Regions from separate parts of the Kitasatospora sp. NPDC001225 genome, predicted to be linked through region 2. Evidence: riboswitches for the same ligand, from Rfam matches in the RefSeq annotation. Region 2 holds a riboswitch; each other region holds the start of a gene.
The links. Region 2 has a riboswitch for cobalamin ahead of ACWDCZ_RS33170 (Nickel transporter NicT). Riboswitches for the same ligand answer to the same signal wherever they lie in the genome.

Region 1 (3,191 bases), on a different contig from region 2:
CGACGACCTCGTCGCGCAGGGCGAGGGCGACCTGGCGGGCGGTGTCGGCGAGCGGCTGGTCGTCGCGGACGAAGGACCAGGCGAGCATGGTGACCGGGCCGGTCAGCATGCCCTTCACGGGGCGGTCGGTCAGGCCCTGCGCGTAGCGGAACCAGTCGACGGTCATCGGGTGCGGCCGGGAGATGTCCCCGGCGAGGACCGGCGGGCGCACGTACCGGGTGCCGTAGGACTGCACCCAGCCGTGCCGGGTGGCCAGGTAGCCGGTGAGCTGCTCGGCGAAGTACTGGACCATGTCGTTGCGCTCGGGCTCGCCGTGCACCAGGACGTCCAGTCCGGCCTTCTCCTGGTACGCGATGACCTCGCGGACCTCGGCCTCCATCCGCTCCTGGTACGCGGCGCCGTCGATCCGACCGGCCGTCAGGTCGGCCCGGGCGACGCGCAGTTCGGTGGTCTGCGGGAAGGAGCCGATGGTGGTGGTCGGCAGCAGCGGCAGGCCGAGCCGGGCGCGCTGGGCCTCGGCCCGCTGCGGGTAGGCCTGGGCGCGACGGGCGTCCGCGTCGGTGACGGCGGCGATCCGGGCGCGCACCGCCGGGTCGCGGGTGATCGGCGAGCCCGCGCGGGAGGCCAGGTCGGCCCGGTTGGCCGCGAGGTCGGCGGCGATCGCGCCGGTGCCCTCGCGCAGGCCGCGAGCGAGCAGCGCCGCCTCGGTGGCCTTCTGCTTGGCGAAGGCCAGCCAGCGGGCGATCTGCGGGTCGATGTCGCGTTCGAGGGTGGCGTCGATCGGCACGTGCAGCAGGGAGCAGGACGGCGCGACGTCGACGGTGTCGGCGAGGCCCAGCAGGGTCGCCAGGGTCGTGAGGGACTTCTCCAGGTCGTTGATCCAGATGTTGCGCCCGTCGATCACCCCCGCCACCAGTCGCTTGCCGGGCAGGCCGCCGGCGGCGGCGAGGTCCTCCAGGTTGGCGGCGGCCGGACCGGTGAAGTCCAGTGCCAGGCCCTCGATCGGGGCCTTCGCCAGGACCGGCAGGGCGTCGCCGAGCCGGTCGAAGTAGCTGGCGACCAGCAGCTTGGGCCGGTCGGTGAGGGCGCCCAGCTCGCGGTAGGCGCGGGCGGCGGCGTTGAGCTCGGCCGGGGTGCGGTCCTGGACCAGCGCGGGCTCGTCCAGCTGCACCCAGTCGGCGCCGGCGGCGCGCAACCCGGCCAGCAGCTCCGCGTAGACGGGCAGCAGCCGGTCCAGCAGGGTGATCGGCTGGAAGTCGGCGGCCACCCCGGGCGCCGGCTTGGCGAGCAGCAGGTAGGTGACCGGCCCGACCAGCACCGGCCGGGCCGCGTGGCCGAGCAGCAGCGCCTCGCGCAGTTCGCCCACCGCCTTGGCCGGGTTCGCCGTGAACACCGTGTCCGGCCCCAGCTCCGGCACCAGGTAGTGGTAGTTGGTGTCGAACCACTTGGTCATCTCCAGCGGGGCGACGTCCTGGTTGCCGCGCGCCATGGCGAAGTACCCGTCCAGCGGGTCGGCTTCGACGGCGGCCCGGTGCCGGGGCGGGATCGCGCCGACGGCGACCGTGGTGTCCAGTACGTGGTCGTAGAACGAGAAGTCACCGGTCGGGACCTCTTCGACGCCGGAGTCGGCGAGCTGCTGCCAGTTCCCCCGGCGCAGGTCGGCGGCGGTGGCCAGCAGCACCTCGGCGGTGACCGAGCCCTTCCAGTAGCCCTCGATGGCCTTCTTGAGCTCCCGGCCCCGGCCCTGGCGGGGGTAGCCGTACGCGGTGGCGACGCTCGCCGCGGCTGCGGACTTCGTGGTCAAGGGACTCTCCTTCGCGAGTCTGTTCTCCTCAGGTACCCGGAGACGGCACGAAGGCGCGAAGGGATGACGTACCCGGCGGCGGCCGTCACGGGAACGTACGGGCCTGGTCCGCCTGGTATGGTCGCCGACCCGCCCACGAGGTCACCGGATAGCCGCGCGCGGGTCGTCCGCGGGCGGGCAGTGGCAGGTCTTCGGACTCGCGGGCGCGTCCGTCCCGTGAAGGGCGGACACCTACTGGCCGTCGCTTCCCAGACCCGTCCCGGGTCCAGTGCGTATGACGGCGGTCGTTCCCACTCACCGCTGCGGGGCAGTCCCGGACTGGCCAGTCGAAAGGCGTCACCGGGTTCCCTCTTGCGACGCCCTGCCTGGCGGACAGGGCGAACCAGCTGCACCGTCAGCTTAGGGGCAAAGCGCCGGGCCCGGCGCGGGAATCTCGGAACCCGTCCGCATGGTGGAACGCCACCACGGCTCGCGGGGCCGGTGGTCAGGTCCGCGTCGGGGTGTCCGGCGTGCCGGGCAGGGCGGCGCGGATGTCCGCGAGCAGTCCGGTCAGGCCGCGTCCCGGACCCAGTCGGCCGTCCAGTCGCGCGAGCTGGTCGGCGGGGATGCCCGCCAGTATCCGTTCGGCTTCGACCAGCAGCCGCCGTCCCCGCTGGAGGTCGGACCTCATCCTGGCGACCTGCGCCTGCGCTCCGCCCAGCTGGCGGCGGGCGGATTCCAGTGCGGCGTGCTGTTCCGGGGTCAGGACGACGACGTCGACCCCGTCCAGCGTCATCGTCCGGTGCTTCGCGGGCTTGGGCACGATGGTCGGCCTTTCGGTTCAGGGGTGCGCCGGGCCGGTGGGCCGCGCGGCGGTCGGCGGCCCCACCGTGGTGTCCGGGCCGGGCGTGGCGTCCTGGCCGGATGGGGCGTCCGGGCCGGGCGGGGCCTCGAAGCGCACCGTGGGCTCGAAGTTGGCGCGGCGGGCCGCGCGGCGGAAGACGGTGAGGACGGCCGGCCCGACGACGAGCACGGCGGTGAAGGTGCTGACGGCGCGGCCGGTGTCCCAGCCGAGCGAGGTGGCCAGGTCGAACAGCAGGTAGCGGTGCCACTGCTCGGTGAAGGGCAGGCCCGGCAGGTAGGCGATCGAGCTGTTCGGGTCGGTGGAGAACGGCCAGAAGGAGAGGTTCAGCAGGAAGCCGAAGAGGTAGCCGGAGAACGCCCCGTACCCGGCCAGCAGCGGCACCTCCCAGCGCCGCCCGGCCCCCGGCAGCAGTCCGGCGAGCATGCCGACGAAGGCGCAGCCGAACATCTGGTACGGCATCCAGGGGCCGACGCCGCCGGTGAGCAGCGCGGAGGCGAACAACGAGGTGCAGCCGAGGGTGAAGCCGAAGCCGGGGCCGAAGAC
Region 2 (3,191 bases):
CCTGGTGGGGCGGGATCAGGCGCAGGCCCATCCGGCGGGCGTCGTCGAGCAGCGCCCCGGGGGCGTGGCGGCTCCACACGTTGGGGTGCAGGACGACGGCCACCGTGTACTCGTCGGCGGGCAGTTGGCGGACGAGCCGCCGGGGCAGGTCGGGGTGGCGGCCGAATAACGAGTGCTCGCTCCAGGTGGAGCTGACGACGACGAGCCGTCGGCCGCCGACGGCGCCGAGCGCGGCGCGGTAGCCGTCCCGGGAGCGCCGGCTGGCGAGCATCCGGTCGAAGCACGGGTCGCCGACCACCCGGGCGACGTCCAGGGCCTCGGGGCAGGAGGTCCGCAGCCGGTCCAGCTGTTCGGGGTGGGAGAGCCCGAGGACGTCCACGAACACCCGCCCGCGGTGGGTGAGTTCGTTGCGGGACAGGCCGGCGGCGCTGACCGTGTCGCCGGTGGACTCGGCGACCAGGCGGTTGTAGCCGGCGCCGTGCGGCAGGACGACGAGGCGGGCGTCCAGGCGGTGCATGGAGGAGTGGACGGCGCAGGCGACGGCCAGGTCGAAGCGGTGGCGGACGGCGTCGTCCCAGTCCAGCACGGTGAAGCCGGACAGGCCGTGCAGGTACTCGTCCAGGGCGCGGTCGGCGAAGACGGAACCGGGGTTGACGGTGAAGTACCACTCGATGCCGTGCGGGCTCAGCAGGGAGAGGACGTCCAGCACCCGGGTGGCCGAGGTGAGGGTGCGGGCGACCGCCAGCACGCGGGCCTTGACCGGGTCGGTGTTCCAGCGGTCGGCGGGCCAGGCATGGGGGTGGGACGGCACATCATGATCGTACTGGCCGGGGCCGTTCGCGGCGCGCCTTCCCGATCGGGAGTCAGCGGCCCGGGCGGGAGTCGGCGGACCGGGCGGGTGTCGGCGGACCGGGCAGGCGTCGGCGGGAGGGGTCAGCCCACTGCCGCGCTGGGCTCGTGGTGCTCGGCGGCGGCGCACTCGTCGAGGAGGGGGCGCATGGCCTCGTCCACGAGCCGGTAGCGCACCACTCGTCCGTCCCGGTCGCCGGTGACCACGCCGGCCGTGCGGAGCAGCCGCAGGGCCTGGGAGACGGCGGGGTCGCGCATGCCGGTGGCCACCGCGAGGTCGCTGACGGCGAGCGGGCCGGCCCGGTGGAGGGCGAGCAGCAGGGCGAGCCGTCCGGGGTCGGCGAGCAGGGAGAACCGCTCGGCCCAGGACCGGACGTGCGCGGGGTCGCCGATCGCGGCGATGGCCTCGCAGACCCGGTGCCCGTCGATGGTGCGGTGGCCCGCGCGGTCGGCCGGTACGAGATGCATGCGGACATTCTTGCAGGCGGCCGCCTGTGATCCTGGACACCTGCGCAGGTGCGCAGCCTTGCACGGGTCGGGGCGCGGCCCCTACGGTGTTCCCCGCCGTGGTGCTCGGGAAGACCGGTGACGGACCCTCAGGGGTCCCAGCCCGGAGCGGCCCTCGCCACTGTGATCGGGTCGTTCCTCCGCCTGCGGAGGAACGTCGTCCGTGCCCACGGAGCCACTGGGTGCCTCGCGCACCTGGGAAGGCGGGCACGGGTATCCCGTCAGCCAGGAGACCGGCCACGGCATCTCACGAGGTTTTCCACGAGGTGCTGGAGCGTGATCCGCAGATGACCCTGCCCGAAACCGTTGCCGCCGGCGCGAAGCCGGCCCCTTCCGTGCTGCCCAGCTTCAGATGGCGGCGCGAGGACACCGTCCGTACGGCCGGGCTGATGGCGGTGATCGTGGCCATGCACGTGGTGGCCTTCGGCACGCTGATCTTCCTGGTCGCGCCCGAGCGGTACGCGGTCGGTACCCAGGTCTTCGGGGTGGGCCTCGGCATCACCGCGTACACCCTCGGGATGCGGCACGCCTTCGACGCCGACCACATCGCGGTGATCGACAACACCACCCGCAAGCTGATGGCGGACGGCAAGCGGCCGGTCTCGGTGGGCTTCTGGTTCGCCCTCGGGCACTCCTCGATGGTGGTGCTGATGGCCGCCCTGGTGGCGGGCGGCGCGCAGCTGGCGAACACGCTGATGGACGACGAGTCGGCCACCCACAAGTGGCTGGGCGTGATCGGGACGACCACCTCCGGCGTGTTCCTCTACCTGATCGGTGCGCTCAACCTGGCGGCGCTGCTCGGCATCCTCAGGGTGTTCCGCTCGATGCGGGCCGGGAAGTTCGACGAGAAGGAGCTGGAGGCGCACCTCGACTCGCGCGGCTTCATGGCCCGGGTGCTGAACCGGGCGACCCGTTCGATCACCCGGCCGGGGCAGATGTTCCCGGTGGGCATGGTGCTGGGCCTGGGCTTCGACACCGCGACCGAGGTCACCCTGATGGTGATGGCCGGCTCGGGCGCGGCCTCCGGGCTGCCCTGGTACGCGATCGTCTGCCTGCCGCTGCTGTTCGCGGCGGGGATGAGCCTGTTCGACACCCTGGACGGGACGTTCATGAACTTCGCGTACCAGTGGGCCTTCGCCAACCCGGTCCGGAAGGTGTACTACAACCTGACCATCACGGGTCTGTCGATCGCGGTGGCCTTCATCATCGGCACCATCGAGCTGGTCGGGGTGCTGCACGAGAAGCTCGACCTGACCGACCCGGTCACCGGGTTCGTCGCGGACATCTCGCTGGACAACGTGGGCTACGCCATCGCCGGGCTGTTCGTGGTGGTCTGGGCGATCGCGATCGGGTACTGGAAGCTCGCCCGGGTCGAGCAGCGCTGGACGCCCGAGGGCTCCTGAGCCGAGCGGCCCGGCCACCCACGGCGCCTCCCCGAGTCCGGGGAGGCGCCGTTCGCGTGTCCGGGGTCAGCGCTCCTCGCGGAAGTCGACGTGCCGGCCCGCGGCCGGGTCGTACTTGCGCAGGACCATCCGGTCCGGGTCGTTGCGGCGGTTCTTGCGGGTCACGTAGGTGAAGCCGGTGCCGGCGGTGGAGCGGAGCCTGATCACCGGGCGCAGTTCGCTGCGGGCCATGGGACGTCCTCCTGGGGTCTGGGGGTCGGGGTCTCGGGGTCCGGTCCGAGGGGTTGGCTCGAACCGTACATCGAAATGGAAGTCATTTTCATCTGGTGTAACGTGAGCCCGGTCCTGCCCATTCCCGGATGCCAGGGAGCACCCATGTCCGCCCGCTGCCAACTCACCGGCCGCCGGCCCGGCTTCGGCAACGCGATCTCG
Region 3 (3,191 bases), on a different contig from region 2:
CCGGACAGCGTCTCGCGCTTGAACAGGTTGGACACCTGCGGCTCGATGCACTCGTACACGCCGGCGATGGACGCGATGGTCGCGGTCGGCGCGATGGCCAGCAGCAGCGAGTTGCGCAGGCCGGTCTCGGCGATCCGGGCGCGCAGCGCCGTCCAGCGGTCGGCCCACTGCGGGGCGGCCGTCGGGAAGTGGTCGATGTGCAGCTCGCCGCGGGCGGCGCGGGTCTCGCCGTACGCCTCGTGGCGGCCGAGCTGCTCGGCCAGGTCGGCGGAGCGCTCGTACGCGGTGAGCATGATGCGCTCGGCGATCAGCGTGGACAGGCGGGCGGCCTCGGCGGAGTCGAAGTCGATCCGCAGCTTGAAGAAGACGTCCTGGAGGCCCATCACGCCGAGGCCGACCGGCCGCCAGCGGGAGTTGGAGGTGCCGGCCTCGGTGGTCGGGTAGAAGTTGATGTCCACCACGCGGTCGAGGAACGTCACGGCCGTGCGGACGGTGGCGTCGAGGCGCTCCCAGTCCATGGCGCCGAGCAGGTCGTCGACCGTGGCACCGGGGGCCACGTGGGCGCCGAGGTTGACCGAGCCGAGGTTGCAGACGGCGGTCTCGGAGTCGTCCGTGACCTCCAGGATCTCCGTGCACAGGTTGGAGGAGTGCACGGTGCGGCCCGGCAGGGCGGTCTGGTTGGCGGCGCGGTTGGAGGCGTCCTTGAAGGTCATCCAGCCGTTGCCGGTCTGCGCCAGGGTGCGCATCATGCGGGCGTACAGGGTCTGCGCCGGGATGGTGCGGACGGCTTTGCCGGCCAGCTCGGCCTTGCGGTAGGCCTCGTCGAAGTCGGCGCCCCACAGGTCGACCAGCTCCGGCACGTCGGCCGGGGAGAACAGCGACCAGTCCTGGTTGGCGTTGACCCGGCGCATGAACTCGTCCGGGATCCAGTGCGCCAGGTTGAGGTTGTGGGTGCGGCGGGCCTCTTCGCCGGTGTTGTCGCGGAGCTCCAGGAACTCCTCGATGTCGGCGTGCCAGGTCTCCAGGTAGACACAGGCCGCGCCCTTGCGGCGGCCGCCCTGGTTGACGGCGGCGACCGAGGAGTCGAGGGTGCGCAGGAACGGCACGATGCCGTTGGACTTGCCGTTGGTGCCGCGGATCAGGCTGCCGCGCGAGCGGATGCGCGAGTAGGACAGGCCGATGCCGCCGGCGTGCTTGGACAGGCGGGCGATCTGCGCGTAGCGGTTGTAGATCGAGTCCAGGTTGTCCAGCGGCGAGTCGAGCAGGTAGCAGCTCGACATCTGCGGGTGCCGGGTGCCGGAGTTGAACAGCGTCGGCGAGGAGGTCAGGTACTCCAGGCGGCTCATCAGGCCGTACAGCTCGGCCACCTCGCGCACCGACTGCTCGGAGTCGCCGACCGCCAGGCCGCAGGCGACACGGAGCAGGAAGTGCTGCGGGGTCTCGATCACCTTGCGGGTGATCGGGTGGCGCAGCAGGTAGCGGGACTGCACGGTGCGCAGGCCGAAGTACTCGAAGCGGTCGTCGCCGGCGGTGTCGATCAGCGCGTCCAGGGCGGCGGCGTGCTTGGCGACGAAGTCCGCGGTGGTGTCGCCGATCAGGCCCTCGGTGTGGCCGACGGCGATCGAGGCGGAGAAGGACACCGAGCCCTGGCTGTTCGCCTCGTCGACGATCTCCAGCGCGAGCAGGCGGGCGGCCAGCTTCGAGTACTGGGGGTCCTCGGCGATCATCGACGCGGCGGCGTCCACGGCCAGCCCGCGCAGCTCGGCGAAGTCCGAGCCGGCGTGGCGGCCGCGCAGCGCGGCGGCGGCGACATGGCCGGGGTCGACCTCGGTGAGGTCGGTGCTGCGGTCGGTGAGCAGCCGCAGCAGCGCGCCCCCGGGGTCGGAGACCGTCGGGTCGGTGAAGGCGGTACCGGAGCCCTGGGCGGGCAGGGTGGCTGAGGCAGCGGTGGTCAAGGCGCTCTCTCCTGGCGGCGATCGGCGGCGGTGCTCGGGGGGCCACCGGGCCGATCTGGGCAGGGGAGCACGGCGCGAACGCAAAAAAGCGTCGCGCGAGGTGACTCCCCGGCCCGCCCGCGAGGCCCGGAGGGGTACTGCTGGTGCCGGCGCGGCCTCTGCGGGAGGGCCGTGGCGCACGCCGTCGGCAGGTACTCGGACTCGCGGGGTGCGGCTGCTGGAGCCGCCCGCTCACCGCTGCGGGGCAGTCCCGGATTCGCACCGGGTTCCCCTGCATCGACAGCAGAAGCGAGCATACATGTAGTGGTGTCTCACTGAAGCGACCCCAGATGTAGTACGGCGCCGCGTGTCGGGACGATGACCGGCAGTACCAGGAACGTGGTGCGCGATGGCCCTCGGTAGCCCCGGAACCGGGCCGGGGGCGTCCTGGTTTCGATACGGAATGGTCACCGGGAGGACCGGCGCTCACGAGGATGCCCTACGATCTGGGCGCATGAGCGACGGAACTGGCGTACCTGGGCAGGGGCCGCAGGGAACGCCTCCCGCCGGGCCGGGGGGCGCACAGAGTCAGCAGCCGGTGGTACCTGGTCCGGTACCGCCGCCGAGCGGGGGTTTCGGGCCGCCGCCCGCCTCGTACGGGCCGGTGGTGCCGTCGGTGCAGCCGGTCGCGCAGCCCATCCCGCCGGTGCCGCACCCGGTCGCGCCTCCGCCGCAGCCGGCTCCGCCGGTGGGGCAGCCGCACCCGCAGCCGGTCGGGCAGCCCCAGCCCGTGGCGCAGCCGCAGCCGCAGTGGCACCTCCAGCAGCAGCCCCAGCAGCCGGTCCCGCAGCAGCGGGCCGAGCCGGACTGGGACGCGCTGGCGGACCGCAACGAGGTCGAGGGCAAACGCCGTCGCCGGATGAAGGTCGTCGGTGTGGTGGCCGCGGTCGCCGTGGTGGGCGGCCTGGTCGCGGGCGGCGTGGTGCTGCTCCAGGGCAAGAAGGACGACGGTTCCCCGACCGTCGCGAAATCCACCCAGCCGACCGTCCCCCCGAGCACGTCCGGTACGCCGGACGACCCGTCGAAGCCGATCTGGGAGGCTGCCACCGACCCGGCGCCGCAGGACGCGGGAGCGCTGTTCTCCGCGCTCCAGGTGACGATCAACGGCGCCACCTGGAACCGCACCGTCGTGTCGCTGGACTCGCCCTGTTGGGACGGGAACTCCACGACCGGCGGGCTGGGCAAGGTGCTCGGCGA

Region 1: linked by a shared signal. The riboswitch ahead of metE (5-methyltetrahydropteroyltriglutamate--homocysteine S-methyltransferase) and the one ahead of ACWDCZ_RS33170 (Nickel transporter NicT) in region 2 are both predicted to bind cobalamin.
Region 3: linked by a shared signal. The riboswitch ahead of ACWDCZ_RS02520 (ribonucleoside-diphosphate reductase subunit alpha) and the one ahead of ACWDCZ_RS33170 (Nickel transporter NicT) in region 2 are both predicted to bind cobalamin.

What each region holds. Positions count from the first base shown of each region.
Region 1 is NZ_JBSFJC010000134.1:226-3,416, reverse strand. Features, by position in the region: gene metE (5-methyltetrahydropteroyltriglutamate--homocysteine S-methyltransferase) at 1-1,804, opposite strand, end outside; cobalamin riboswitch at 1,986-2,189, opposite strand; gene ACWDCZ_RS32090 (hypothetical protein) at 2,289-2,606, opposite strand; partial or broken gene ACWDCZ_RS32085 (ECF transporter S component) at 2,625-3,191, opposite strand, start outside.
Region 2 is NZ_JBSFJC010000146.1:2,209-5,399, reverse strand. Features, by position in the region: gene ACWDCZ_RS33180 (hypothetical protein) at 1-811, opposite strand, end outside; gene ACWDCZ_RS33175 (ArsR/SmtB family transcription factor) at 934-1,317, opposite strand; cobalamin riboswitch at 1,400-1,612, shown strand; gene ACWDCZ_RS33170 (Nickel transporter NicT) at 1,644-2,759, shown strand; gene rpmG (50S ribosomal protein L33) at 2,826-2,990, opposite strand; gene rpmB (50S ribosomal protein L28) at 3,135-3,191, shown strand, end outside.
Region 3 is NZ_JBSFJC010000005.1:1,619-4,809, forward strand. Features, by position in the region: gene ACWDCZ_RS02520 (ribonucleoside-diphosphate reductase subunit alpha) at 1-1,931, opposite strand, end outside; cobalamin riboswitch at 2,125-2,251, opposite strand; gene ACWDCZ_RS02525 (hypothetical protein) at 2,725-3,191, shown strand, end outside.